One region of the Mesorhizobium sp. M1328 genome, then DNA from elsewhere that is predicted to be linked to it. Evidence: riboswitches for the same ligand, from Rfam matches in the RefSeq annotation. Region 1 holds a riboswitch; the other holds the start of a gene.

Evidence for each region. Region 1 has a riboswitch for S-adenosylmethionine ahead of NKH23_RS17955 (O-succinylhomoserine sulfhydrylase). Riboswitches for the same ligand answer to the same signal wherever they lie in the genome.
Region 2: it holds a riboswitch for S-adenosylmethionine, as region 1 does, so the genes downstream of both, metX (homoserine O-acetyltransferase MetX) here and NKH23_RS17955 (O-succinylhomoserine sulfhydrylase) in region 1, are expected to answer to the same signal.

The regions. Positions count from the first base shown of each region.
Region 1 covers NZ_JAMYLO010000009.1:136,743-143,873, reverse strand. The annotation lists gene araD1 (AraD1 family protein) at 1-11, shown strand, start outside; gene NKH23_RS17965 (hypothetical protein) at 39-488, shown strand; gene NKH23_RS17960 (2'-deoxycytidine 5'-triphosphate deaminase) at 523-1,617, opposite strand; SAM riboswitch at 1,753-1,830, shown strand; gene NKH23_RS17955 (O-succinylhomoserine sulfhydrylase) at 1,900-3,090, shown strand; gene NKH23_RS17950 (ceramide glucosyltransferase) at 3,127-4,281, opposite strand; gene apaG (Co2+/Mg2+ efflux facilitator ApaG/CorD) at 4,510-4,902, shown strand; gene NKH23_RS17940 (Hsp33 family molecular chaperone) at 4,909-5,919, opposite strand; gene argF (ornithine carbamoyltransferase) at 6,097-7,008, opposite strand; gene NKH23_RS17930 (aspartate aminotransferase family protein) at 7,023-7,131, opposite strand, start outside.
Region 2 covers NZ_JAMYLO010000015.1:109,695-116,825, forward strand. The annotation lists gene NKH23_RS23690 (DUF1194 domain-containing protein) at 1-116, shown strand, start outside; gene NKH23_RS23695 (RNA polymerase subunit sigma-70) at 134-1,159, opposite strand; gene NKH23_RS23700 (SDR family NAD(P)-dependent oxidoreductase) at 1,194-1,940, opposite strand; gene NKH23_RS23705 (DUF1330 domain-containing protein) at 2,176-2,496, shown strand; gene metW (methionine biosynthesis protein MetW) at 2,522-3,136, opposite strand; gene metX (homoserine O-acetyltransferase MetX) at 3,195-4,364, opposite strand; SAM riboswitch at 4,457-4,534, opposite strand; gene hisC (histidinol-phosphate transaminase) at 4,673-5,782, shown strand; gene NKH23_RS23725 (prephenate/arogenate dehydrogenase family protein) at 5,789-6,724, shown strand; gene NKH23_RS23730 (DUF2125 domain-containing protein) at 6,962-7,131, opposite strand, start outside.

The sequences.
Region 1 (7,131 bases):
AGGCGTTGTAAACTGGTGACAGAATTCAGGGGCGAAAGATGAACGGCCTGCGGATTGGCACTGTGTTCGTAAGTTTAGTCCTGTTCCTCGCCTATTTCTCCCCAGCGGCTTACAGCGCCGGACAATGCAGCGCAAAATCCTATCGCGAAGCCCGGATGTCGATGACTAACCGGCTTCTGGCCACCGGCTATTCGAAATCGCAAGTGAGCTTTCTGATGCGCAACGCGGATCGCATGACGTCCGCACTCCGCGCTGACAGAATGAACGACAATGGCAGAGCCTGCGGTATCGACTCCGCCAGAGCCCATGTGCTGGGATGTCTCGGCAAGCAGTTGTTCCCCTTGCAGTCCAGCTCAAGCGCCTCACTTGACGAGAAGCAAACCAGAGGATTTTGGGGGAAGAAGCGATTGGCAGTGCGAGAACTGCTCTTTATCGGTCAGTTTCATGGCTGCCTTGGCGCCGCGAAAGAATATCTGTTTCGCGGCTGACGGCTTGTTCGCGGCTGACGGCTTGCGAACAAGCTCAGCGCGCGGCGCGGAAATGCTTGGACAGTTTCAGGCCCTGCGCCTGATAGTTCGAGCCGAGATCTGTGCCGTAGAGCGCTTGCGGCCGTTTCAGCATGTGCTCGTAGACTAGCCGCCCGACGATCTGGCCGTGGTCGAGGATGAACGGCACTTCATGGCTGCGTACCTCGAGCACCGCCCGGCTGCCGGTGCCGCCCGACGCCGAATGGCCGAAACCCGGGTCGAAGAAACCGGCATAATGGACGCGGAACTCGCCGACCAGCGGATCGAAGGGCGTCATTTCGGCGGCGTAGAGCGGCGGCACATGCACCGCCTCGCGCGACACCAGAATATAGAATTCGTCCGGATCGAGCACCAGCTCGCCGGCACCGCTCTTGTAGAGCGGCTCCCAGAAATCGACGACATCCTGCGCGGCGCGCTTGTCGACGTCGACCAGGCCGGTGTGGTGCTTGCCGCGATAGCCGACCAGCCCGTCCTTGTCGCCGTCGAGATCGATCGACAGCGCGATGCCACCGCCTGAGATATTGGGTGGTTCGGTGGCGACCAGCATTTCGGCGCGGTGCAACTCGTGCAGCTCGCTTTCCGACAAAAGCGCATTGCCGGTGCGGAACCTGATCTGCGACAGCCGCGAGCCGGTCCGCACCACGATCGGGAAGGTGCGCGGGCTGACCTCCAGATAGAGCGGGCCTTCATAGCCGGCGGCGATCTTGTCGAACTCGTGGCCGCGATCGGTCATTACCCGGGTGAAGATATCGAGCCGTCCGGTCGAGCTTTTCGGGTTGGCGGAGGCGGAAATATGCACGGGCAGCGCCAGGCTTTCGAGCAGCGGCACGATGTAGACGCAGCCGGTTTCCAGCACGGCACCATCGGCGAGGTTGATCTCGTGCAGCTTCAGCCGGTCGAGCTTATCGACAACCCTGTGGTCCGGGCCGGGCAAGAAGGAAGCACGCACCCGCCAGGCCTTGTCGCCGAGCCTGAGGTCAAGGCTGGCCGGCTGGATCTGATCGGCATCGAGCGTGCGCGGCGATTTCAGCGCGCCCGACTGGAACAGCGCGGAAATATCCTGATCGGGAAGAATGCCTGTCTGCCGCAAGGGTCTGGCTCCGTTCGAACGCCGGGCGAGGTCTTGTTCTGTCGCAGGTCCGACCGTGGACGCCTTTGGCACCTGCTTGGTACAACCCTCTTAATCATGCCGGCAATTGACGCAAGCGTGGCGCGGGTCTAAAGGTCGTTATCCCGTGGTGATTTGGCCGGTCGGCTTGCAGCCACGTTAAACAAGTCGCTAAAGGACCGTCGGGCCGCAAGGCCATATGGACCGGTTGCGACTTTCGCGACCGGTTTTTTGTTGTTTGGACCATTTTTGGTGTTGGATAGAATGATGAACAAGAAGCGCGACTGGAAGCCTCAGACCGCACTCGTGCATGCCGGGACGCTGCGTTCCGGCTTCGGCGAGACCTCCGAGGCGATGTATCTCACCCAAGGCTATGTCTACGAGACGGCGCAAGCGGCGGAAGCCCGCTTCAAGGGCGAGGAGCCGGGCTTCATCTATTCGCGCTATGCCAACCCGACCGTCGACATGTTTGAAAAACGCATGTGCGCGCTGGAAGGCGCCGAGGACGCGCGCGCCACGGCATCCGGCATGGCGGCGGTGACGGCAGCACTGCTGTGCAGCGCCAAGGCGGGCGACCATATCGTCGCGGCGCGCGCGCTGTTCGGCTCCTGCCGCTGGGTGGTCGAGACGCTGGCGCCGAAATACGGCATCGAGGCAACACTGGTCGACGGCACAGACATCGCCAGTTGGGAAAAGGCGGTCAAGCCGAACACCAAACTGTTCTTCCTGGAAAGCCCGACCAATCCGACGCTGGAGGTGGTCGACATCGCCGCCGTCGCCGCACTTGCCAACTCGATTGGCGCCAGGCTGATCGTCGACAATGTCTTCGCCACGCCCTTGCAGCAGAAACCCCTGCAGCTCGGCGCCCACATCGTCGTCTACTCCGCGACCAAGCATATTGATGGCCAGGGGCGCTGTCTTGGCGGCATCGTCCTGTCGGACAAGAAATGGATCGACGAGAACCTGCACGACTATTTCCGCCACACCGGCCCCAGCCTCTCGCCCTTCAATGCCTGGACGCTGCTGAAAGGCCTGGAGACGCTGCCGCTGCGCGTACGTCAGCAGACGGAAAGTGCCGGCCGCATCGCGGATTTCCTCGCCGAGCGCCCGCAAATCGCCCGCGTCATCTATCCCGGCCGCGCCGACCACCCGCAAGCGGCCGTGGTCCAGAAGCAGATGTCGGGCGGCTCGACGCTGATCTGCCTGGATGTGAAGGGCGGCAAGCAGGCGGCCTTTGCCTTCCAGAACGCACTCGACATCGTGCTGATTTCCAACAATCTCGGCGATGCCAAGAGCCTGATCACCCATCCGGCGACGACGACGCACAAGAACTTGACCGATGAGGCTCGCGCCGAGCTCGGTATCGGACCGGGAACGCTCAGGCTTTCCGTCGGCCTGGAAGATGCCAACGATCTGCTCGAAGATATCGAGCAAGCGCTGAGAGCTGCCGGATAAGGACTGGCCGAACAGAGGCGAGCGGGGATGCGCCGATCAGGCGCCGGACGGGGTCTCTTCCAGCTCCGCGACGGCCTTGGTCTGGATGGTCATCACGTTGCCGCGCCAGTCGACGGCGCCGCTCAGCCATCCGCGCGCCCAAATGGCGGGAAGCATCAGGTCTCGCGCCATCATCGCCGGGATCGTGCGCGGCGACAGGTGCCATCCCTTGGCCGAGGCCAAGACGCATTCCGGCAGGTAGGCCGCGACCAGCACGGCGATGGCGGTTGCCGGCAGGCTGACGCCGGCGTCAGCCGCGGCGATCAGCGCAAGCACCAGCGGCGGCGCCGCGCCGATCAGGATTTCGGGGGCAAAGAACAGTGCAAAGGTGACGCGGCGCAGCCGCGCCCAGCGCGCCTGCCGCGACCAGATCTCGCCAAGCGTGCGCCGGCCGAGCGGCTGTTCGAAGGGCGAGGCGACAAGATTGACCCGCAGTCCGAGCCCGTTGACCAGCTTGGTCGCGGCGGCGTCCTCGGCGATCTCGGCAGCAAGCGCGCGGATGCCGCCATTGGCATCGAGCATCGGCTTGTTCCACAACATGCTCTTGCCCTGCGCGAAGCCGAGGCCGAGCGCCTCTCCAGCGTACTGCCAGCGTGCCTGCAGCGTGTTGAGAAAGGCGCATTCGACCTCCCCCCAAAACCCGCCCGGCCGCGAGCCGATCGGCGTCGAGCAGACGAGGCCGGTATCGGGCCGCCATGCCGCCATCAGCTGTTGGACATAATCGCTCGGCATAAGCACGTTGGAATCGGCAAGGATGACCCAGCGATAATGGGCCGCCTCCCAACCCTTCACGCAATTATTGAGTTTTGGATTGCCGCTGATGCGGTCGTCACCGACTAGAAGGCGGGCGCGAATAGCTGGAAACCGCGCCATTGCGGCGGTGATCGGCTTGACCACCGGGTCATCGGTATGGGCGACGCAGAAGATGAGTTCGTAGCGCGGCCAGTCGAGGGAGAAGGCGCGCTCCAGAGTCTCTTCGGCAAACGGCTCGACGCCGCGCGCCGGGACGACGATCGATACCGGCGGCGCGTCGGCCGCGGGCGGTGCAATCCTGGCTGGTCGCTTCAGCTTCAGCGAAGCTAACAGGATGCTGGCGAGATTTGAAAGAAGGAGGGCTATGGAAAGGAGGGCGGCTGCGAATGTCGGTTCCATCGAGATCTGGTCACTCCAGAAATGCCGGCCGCATGACGGCCGTTTTCAACAATTCGACAAAACGCTGAGTCGCCCAGCACAAGCCTGCACACCATCATTGTCATGTGTCACTCAAATGACATTGTTTTTCGGCACCTGCGCTTGAGATCGGGCAAGAAGATGCCGCGCATCGTTGACCAAACTGCGCTGAGCATCGAAAGTTCCATCTACATTGCTTTGGAGCAGTTCATGTACAGCGCCGTCACCCGCAACATCGAAGTGCAGGTCAGGCCGTTCTATCTGGAGGATCACTCCGACCCGCCGCAAAACCGCTATGTCTGGGGCTACCAGGTGACCATCGACAATCAGTCGGATGAGTTCGTGCAGCTTCTATCACGCTACTGGCACATTACCGACGGCACCGGCAAGGTCGAGGAAGTGCGCGGTCCCGGGGTCGTCGGCGAGCAACCCGGACTCAACCCCGGCGACAGCTATCAGTATACGTCTGGATGCCCGCTCTCGACCCCGTCCGGCATCATGGTCGGGCACTACACAATGCGCAACAAACGGGGCGAGACGTTCGACGTTGCCATCCCCGCCTTCTCGCTCGATTTGCCAGGCACGCGGCGCACCGTCAATTGAGGCTCGTCATCCAGCCGCTGCAAACTCCGCCGGGTCGAAGTCATATTGCTTCGAGCAGAATTCGCAGGCGACGTGAATGCTGCCATCCTCGGTGCTGTCCCTGATCTCCTCGGCGGAAAAGCCTTCGAGGATGCCGCGGATCTTCTCCCTCGAGCATGAGCACTGGTCGGCGACCGGCACCCCGCCGAAGACGCGGACGCCATGCTCGTGGAAAAGCCGGTAAAGCAGCCGTTCGGCGCCGATCGTCGGATCGATCAGCTCGGTCGGTTCAATGGTACCAAGCAGCGCCAGCAGCTCCTGCCAGGAATTGTCGGTCGGGTCGTGGATTTCCTCACGCGGATCGCCGTCGCCACCGGGAAGGTCGGGTACGCGCATGCGCTCCGCCGACTGCGGCAGGAATTGTGCCAGCAAGCCACCGGCCCGCCATTGCTCGCGGGCACCGCCGACGCCGGGCGTCAGAAGCTTGGCAACCGAAAGCCGGAGGTCGGTCGGAATCTGCTCCGACTGGCGGAAATAGGTGCGTGCGGCATCTTCCAGTGTGACGCCGTCGAGCTGGACGATGCCCTGGTAGCGTTGCGTGTGAGCGCCCTGGTCGATGGTCAGCGCCAGGACGCCGCTGCCGAGCAGCGTCTGCGGTGACGTCTCGCCGGCAGAAGTCAAAGCCTGCAGCCGGTCGGCATCGAAGCGGGCATAAGCGCGCAGCGCGTGCGGCGTGGAGAAATCCGCGACCAGCATGTCGACCGGCCCGTCGGTGCGGGTCTGCAGAATGAACTTACCCTCGAACTTCAGCGAAGTTCCGAGCAATACCGTCAGCACACAGGCTTCGGCCAGGAGCCGGGCGACCGGCTCGGGATAGTCGTGGCGGCTGAGAATAGCGTCGAGCATCGACCCGAGCTGGACGGTGCGGCCGCGCACGTCGAGCGGGCCGACCTCGAACGGCACGACATGGTCGTCGCCGGCGTAGCCGAATTCGCCGAGCTTGGGTTTATGTTCAGCCAATTGATGAGTTTCCAACATGACAAAGCTCCGGGGCGCGGCGATGCCGCCCTCCGGGGCGCATGCGACGAGACGCGCTCGATTTGCGTGATGCGCCTGAGATAGGCACCACCCACTTCCGGATCAAGGCGGCCCGGATCAAGGCGGCGCAGATCAAGGCGGCGCGGATCAGGCCGGCCCGGATCACCGCGGCCCGTATCAAGCGCCCAGGCACCAGGCCAAGACCGCCTTCTGGGCATGGAGCCGGTTCTCGGCCTCATCGAACACCACCGAATGCGGCCCGTCGATGACCTCGTCGGTAACCTCCTCACCGCGATGCGCCGGCAGACAGTGCATGAACAGCGCGTCCGGCTTGGCTTTCGCCATCAGTGCCGCATTGACCTGATAGGGCAAGAAGACATTGTGGCCGCGGGCACGGTGCTCCTGGCCCATCGACACCCAGCAGTCGGTGACGATGCAGTCGGCCTCGTGAACGGCCTCCTCGGGCGAACGGGTGAATTTCAGCTTGCCGCCATTGGCTTTCGACCAGTCGACATGTTTCTGAGCCGGTTCGCTGCCCTCGGGCACGGCGACGTTCAGCTTGAAGCGGAACCGCGCAGAAGCCTCCAGCAGCGAATGCAGCACGTTGTTGCCGTCGCCGGTCCAGGCGATCGTCTTGCCGGCCACCGGACCGCGATGCTCTTCGAAGGTCATGATGTCGGCCATCAGCTGGCAGGGATGGGTCTCGTCGGTCAGCCCGTTGATGACGGGGACCGTAGCGTTTTCCGTCAGTTCCAGCAGCCGGTCATGCGAGGTGGTGCGGATCATGATGGCATCGACATAGCGCGACAGCACCTTGGCCGTGTCGGCAATGGTCTCGGAACGGCCAAGCTGCATCTCGGTGCCGGTCAGCATGATCGTCTCGCCACCCAACTGCCGCATACCGACGTCGAACGACACGCGCGTGCGCGTCGACGGCTTGTCGAAGATCATTGCCAGCACCTTTCCTTCGAGCGGCTTGGTGCGTTCGCCGGCCTTGAGCCTTGCCTTTCGCACAGCTGCGTCGTCGAGCATGAAGCGCAGATCGCCTTCGGAAACGGCGGAAAGATCGGTGAAATGGCGAAGGGACATCAGGAATTCCAGGATTACTTCGCGGCGGCAGCGACGATGGCATCCGCCAGGCTTTTGGCGCCGGCACGAATGCGCTCGAGCGCTTCGTGGATCTCGGCGTCGGTGACGGTGAGAGGCGGCAGC
Region 2 (7,131 bases), on a different contig from region 1:
AGTATCCCAGGGAAGATCCGAGGACGATCCGCGTCGACGCACCGATCGACTGCCTGCAAGGCGAGCGCGACCGGCGGTTTTTCTCCGACCCGTATTTCCCGGAACTCGACCGGTAAGGCTTGCCAGGGGTAAGCTAGGCTGGTGGCAGGCCGAAGGCCGGGAACAGAGATGGCCCGAGCGGCCCTATGAAGATCGTGAAGGAAGCGATCCCGCCCTCGGCCGCGTCGAACACATGCAGGGAATGGGCCCGCCATTCAGGGCCATCGTGGCTGCGGGAATAAACCCCGACCGCCGGCTGGGCATTGGCGCGGGTGGCCAGCGTGCGCAAGCCGCCAAACCTCGGCCAAACGGTCTCGAAGAAACCGCGGATCGCTTCGCGGCCTTGATACCATTCGCGCCAGGGCGGCATGGTATAGATGGCGTCCTCACGCAGGAGCTCGATCAAGCTGTCGAGATTGGCGGCCTGCCAGGCCTGCATGTAGCGTTCGAGCAGCATGCCTTCTTCGGGGCTGGGCCGTGATCGGCTGGCCGGCCGTCCCTGAGGATAGCGCGCCGCCAGCGTTGCGCGGGCCCGCTGCAACGCGCTGTTGATCGAAGCCGTCGATCCGCCCAGCAAACGCGCCGCCTCGACAGCCGACCATCCGAGGACGTCGGCAAGCAGCAGCGCGGCGCGCTGTCTGGGCGGCAGATCCTGGATCGCGGCGACGAAGGCGATCTGGACGGCCTCGCGGCTCTCGTAACGAGCTTCCGGACCTGGCTCGCTGCCGGCAATGTCTGGAAGCTCCGCGTCGGGGTAGGGCTCCAGCCAGGCGATGTCGGCTACAGGCCCGCCCATGGCCGCCCCGTGGGAGGGCGGCCGTCCGGGTTCCCGGAGAATGCGACGCGCCCTCGACCTCGCCTTGATGGCGTTGAGGCAAGCGTTGGTCGCGATCATGTAGAGCCAACCGCGAACCGAACCCCGCCCGTCGAACTCCGATCTTGCGCGCCAGGCGCGAAGCAACGTGTCCTGGATGAGGTCGTCGGCCTCGTGCAGCGAACCCATCATGCGATAGCAATGCAGCTTGAGCTCGCGGCGATGCGCGGCCGTGACCTTCTCGAAGGCCAGCCGATCGAGAATCGGCTGGCGTGCTGGGTCCAGAGGTGGCTGAGCGTCTGTCATGGGACTTCCGGGTTAGGTTCGCATTACGCGCGCCTCAGGCGGCCGGTGCAAGGCCGCTCCCGCTCACCATGAAGGAACTGCCTTGCGGTTGGCCGGTGGCGAGCGCGACCACCGCCCGTCCGACATCGGCCGGCGTTTGCATGTCGGTCATGGCGGCGATGAAGTCCGCCGGCTGGATGCCCATATAGGCCGCGATGCTGTCGACGCCGGCCTTGCCGACGCCGGTCTCCGGCATGATGCGCATCGGCGCGAGCGCCATGAAGCGCAGGCGGAGGCCGAGCCGGTCGGCCTCCTTCTGGCTATGACCGGCCAGGAACATCTGCATGCGTTTTGCGCCGGCATAGCCGCCGGCGTTCGGTGGCCCGCCGGTCAAGGCCGCGCCGCTGGAGATCAGAACGATCCGGGTTCCCGGCTTGAGCGGACGCCGCAGAGCGGCCCGGCAAAACAGGAACGAGGCCTTGACGTCCGTGTCCCAGTTTGCGGAGAACGCCTTCCAGTTCTGTTCATGCACCGGCGCGGAAGGCGCCAGCGCACCTGCACAGATCACCAGCACGTCCGGCTCCAGCGCGGCGAAGACCTTATCGGGGGCGGAGTCCACCGTCGCATCGACCGCGAGCGTCTTCACACCCGAGACCTCCCAGGCAAATTGCGCCAGAGCCTGTTTTCCGCGGGCGACGGCCAGCACCGTCGCTTTCTCCTTGAGGGCGGCCTCCGCGATGGAGCGGCCAACACCACGGCTGCCTCCGACGACGACGACATTCTGACCTTGCAACGATCCCATGGATCACCTCTCTGTTCCCGGCCGCCGGACCATCCAGGCGCGCTCATCGATAAGGACAGCGCGGGCGAGGGGAAATCATCGGTGCCAGGCGGAAATATCTTTCAGTGACGGCAGCGGCGCGCCAGTTTTGTATTCAGTGTCATTACCTCGGGGGTAATCGACCTGTGCGCTACGTCTCGGCAAAACTGCTCCCATCAAGCCGATTGTTCGGCTTTCGACCACAAGGAGTTACGCCATGACCGCCTATGCCGTCGCCCATATGCGCCAGGTCACGCCAGGGCCGCAGATCATCGAGTACCTGCACAAGATCGATGCCACGCTGGAGCCGTTTGGCGGTCGCTTCATCGTGCATGGCAGCGAGGTGGAAGCCGTTGAAAACACCTGGCCGGGGCACCTCGTGATTATCGAGTTTCCCGACAGGCAGCAGGCGCGCGCATGGTACGACTCGCCCGCCTATCGGGAGATCTTGCCGCTGCGTACCGGCAATTCCCAGTCCGACGTGGTCTTCGTCGACGGCGTCCAGCACCCGCACAAGGCCACCGACGTTCTCGAATAAAGGGACGATCTGCTACGACTGGCTCTTATCGTTTCAGCAGGAACACCGCCTGCTGGCCGAAAAAATTCCAGAACCACCACGGCATCGAGAAGCCGATCCGCTGGCCGTTGGCGTCGAGCGCGGTTGCCTTTTCCACCGTCGCGCCAAGCTCGTCGCATAGATTGACGAAATCGCGAATGGTGCAGAAATGGATGTTGGGGGTGTCGTACCAATAATAGGGCAGGTCCTTGGTCACCGGCATGCGGCCGTTGAAGAGCAGCGAAAAGCGCACCCGCCAATGGCCGAAATTCGGGAAGGAGACGATGGCGCGGTTGCCGATCCGGAGCAGTTCGTCGAGCACCAGCTTCGGATTGCGGGTCGCCTGCAAGGTCTGCGACAAGACGACGAAGTCGAAACCCTTGTCGGGATAGAATTGGAGATCCTTGTCGGCATCGCCCTGGATGACCGACAGGCCCCGCGCCACGCATTCGTTGACGCCGCGCTGCGACAGTTCCAGCCCGCGGCCATCGACCTTCTTGGTCTCCTGCAGCAATTCGAGCAGCAGGCCGTCACCGGAACCGACGTCCAGCACCCGCGACTGCGGCGGGATGAGATCGGCGACGACTTCGAGGTCGACGCGCTGGGCGCGGTTGACGCTCATGCGTTCGGCTCCTGCCTGGCGCATGGTCCTGATCCGAACAGTCCGCAACCTTCCGAGGTCATGCGCCGAGCCCTCTCGCCCGCGCGGCCGAGGCGATGAAGCCTTTGATGGCGGCGAACAGTTCCGGCTCGTCGAGCAGGAAGGCGTCGTGGCCGCGGTCGGTCTCGATTTCGACGAACGATACCGAGGCGCCGGCCGCGTTCAGCGCGTGCACGACCGAGCGGCTCTCCTCGGTCGGGAACAGCCAGTCGCTGGTGAACGAAACCAGGCAGAAGCGCGTCTTGGTGCCGGCGAAGGCATCGGCCAGCCGGCCGCCATGGTCGGCGGCGAGATCGAAATAGTCCATCGCCCGGGTCATGTAGAGATAGGAGTTGGCATCGAAGCGATCGACGAAGGTCATGCCCTGATGGCGCAGATAGCTCTCGATCTGGAAGTCGGCATCGAAGCCGAAGGTCAGGGCTTCGCGGTCTTGCAGGTTGCGGCCGAACTTGCGGTGCAGCGCTGCTTCCGACAGATAGGTGATGTGGGCGGCCATGCGCGCCACCGCCAGCCCCTTTTCCGGCCGCTTGCCATGCTCGAAATATTTGCCGCCATGCCAGTCGGGGTCGGCCATCACCGCCTGCCTGCCGACCTCGTGGAAAGCGATGTTCTGCGAAGAATGGCGGGCGCCGGTGGCGATCGGCAGCGCCGAGAAGACGCGCTCCGGATAGCTGGAGGCCCATTGCAGCACCTGCATGCCGCCCATCGAGCCGCCAAGCACGCTGAACAGCTGTTCGATGCCGAAATGCTCGACCAGCTTCAGCTGCGCCCGCACCATGTCGCGGATGGTGATGATCGGCAGGTCGAGCCCGTAGGGCTTGGCGGTGGCGGGATTTGTCGAGGCGGGGCCGGTGGAGCCGAGACAGCCGCCGATGACGTTTGACGAGATTACGAAGAAACGGTCGGTGTCGATGATCTTGCCGGGGCCGATCAGCACTTCCCACCAGCCCGGCTTGCCGGTCACCGGATTGGTGTTGGCGACATGCTGGTCGCCGGTCAGCGCATGGCAGACGAGGATGGCGTTGGAGCGCGCGTCGTTGAGCGTGCCATAGGTCTGGTAGGCGATCTGGAACGGCGACAGCAGCGTGCCGGCGTCGAGCTTGAGCGGCTTGTCGGCGCCGAAACGCAACACCGGGCTCGACGGCTGGTCGGCCTCGTTGTTGGTTTTTCGAGCGCGCAAAGCGACCATCACATCTCCTTGCCCGGGCTTCAGCTGCCGCCAGTCTGGAGCAACAACCAGTCAGGGCAACAAAAAACCGGCCATGCCTTCGCAAAGCCGGTTACAGGATGCAAACGGCCCTTTAGCAAGTTGTTTAACGTGGCTGCAAGCCGACCGGCCAAATCACCACGGAACTGTAGCCGTTCTTCTATGACTCGCGCATGGCTTCGTCAACGGCAAGTTCTTGATCCCGAATTGCCGCCCCTCGACATTCCGGGCCACGGCTTGTATTTCCGCTGCGGCCTCCGGATGGAGGCATCCTCGACGGATTTCATGGAATGAGCCAGACACCGGATCAGATACGTCCAACGCCCCGCGCCGGCATCATGGACATCGAAGCCTATGTGCCCGGCAAGAGCGCGGCGTCTGAAGGTGTCGCCAAGGTCCATAAATTGTCGGCGAACGAGAACCCGCTCGGTCCTTCGCCAAAGGCGATAGAGGCCGCGCGCGCGGTCGCCGACAAGCTCGCGGTCTATCCCGACGGCAGCGCCAGGCGCCTGAGGGAAGCGATCGCCGAGGTGCACGGGCTCAACCCGGCGAACATCGTCTGCTCCAACGGCTCCGACGAGATTCTGGGCCTGCTGGCGCAGACCTACCTCGCACCCGGCGATGAAGCCATCATCACCGAACACGGCTTCATGGTCTACAAGATCTATATACAGTCGGCCGGTGCGGTCCCGGTAACGGTCAAGGAGACCCACGAACGCGCCGACATCGACGCGATCCTTGCCGCGGTGACGCCGCGCACCAGGATCATCTTCCTTGCCAATCCAAACAATCCAACCGGCACTTACGTGCCGTTCCAGGAGGTGCGCCGCCTGCATGCCGGCCTGCCGCGAAACGTGCTTCTGGTGCTGGATGCCGCTTACGCCGAATATGTCCGGCGCAACGACTATGAAGCCGGCGTCGAGTTGGTGGGCAGCGCGGAAAACGTGGTCATGACCCGCACTTTCTCCAAATTGGGCCTGGGCGGCGCGCGGATCGGCTGGATGTATGCGCCAATGCACGTCATCGACGCGATCAACCGCGTGCGGGGACCTTTCAATGTCAATGCGACGGCAATCGAGGCCGGCATCGCGGCGATCCGCGACCGCGCCCACATCGAACGCAGCGTAGCGCATAACGAGACCTGGCTGGCTTGGCTGAGCGAGCAATTGGAGGGGCTTGGGCTGCGGGTGACGCCGAGCGTCGGCAATTTCATCCTCATCCACTTTCCCGAGGACAAAAAGCATTCGGCGGAGGCGGCCGACGACTACCTCAGCCAGCGCGGCTACATATTGCGGCGCGTTTCCGGCTACGGTTTTCCCAACGCGCTGCGCATGAGCATCGGCACCGAAGAGGCCAACCGCGGCGTTGTCGCAGCACTCGCGACATTCCTGAAAAGCTAGAACACCATGACCTCACCGATGTTCGAAAAGATCGCGCTGGTCGGCATCGGCCTGATCGGCTCGTCGCTTGCCCGCGTCATCCGCCGCGAGGGACTGGCCGGCCAAGTCGCGATTTCGACGCGCAGCGAGGCGACGCTGGCGCGGGCGCGCGAACTTGGCCTTGGCGACACCTACACGACGGACGCGAAAGAGGCGGTTCGCGACGCCGATCTGGTCATCGTTTCGGTGCCGGTCGGCTCTTCGGGTACCGTCGCCGCGGAGATCGCACCGGCGCTGAAGAAGGGCGCCATCCTCACCGATGTCGGCTCGACCAAGGCGTCGGTCATCGCGCAGATGCAGCCGCATGTCCCTGATGGCGTGCACTTCATCCCCGGCCATCCTTTGGCCGGCACCGAAAAATCGGGACCGGATGCCGGTTTTGCCGAACTGTTCGAGAACCGCTGGTGCATCTTCACGCCGCTGCCCGGCACCGATCCCGCGGCACTGGAAAAGCTCTCGGAATTCTGGCGCCGCTGCGGCTCCAACATCGACACGATGGACCCGCAGCATCACGACATGACGCTGGCCATCGTTTCGCACCTGCCGCACATCATCGCCTACAACATCGTCGGTACCGCCGACGATCTGGAGTCGGTGACCAAGTCCGAGGTCATCAAATACTCGGCTTCCGGCTTTCGCGACTTCACCCGTCTCGCGGCGTCCGACCCGACCATGTGGCGCGACGTCTGCCTGCACAACAAGGACGCCATTCTCGAAATGCTGGCGCGGTTTTCCGAGGATCTGTCCTCGCTGCAGCGGGCGATCCGCTGGGGCGACGGCGAAAAGCTGTTCGACCTGTTCACCCGCACCCGCGCCGTCCGCCGCTCGATTATCGAGGCCGGCCAGGACATCGACGTACCGGATTTCGGCCGCCAGGCAGTCGAACACCCGCCGAAGGGATAAGCCGCGGCAGGCCGATCGCAGGCCAGACCGCCCTAGAACGGTTCATCGTTTCACGGAAACGCCGAGCCGCTCTATCTTTTTGTTTTGACGCAATTCCGGACGGAAAACCGTTCACACTTTTCCTGGAATTACTCTAAAGCGCGTCGCGTTCGACCGGCCTCATGTGACGCGCATTAGGTTCTTGTTTTGATGCATGTCGTTGTCGCAAAACCGCTGCACACTTTTGCGCGACATGCATTAGTCGAGCGGCTTGATCTTGCCGAGCGGGATGAAGCCGAGCGAGGCCTTGCCCCTCACGATCTTAAGCGGCATCGACGGCTGGTTGCCGAGCAGCGCCAGTCCGGCAAAGCCGGTTTGGATCTCTTTCTTCTGCTCGGGGATGGCGGTGGCGAGGATTGCCGCCACTG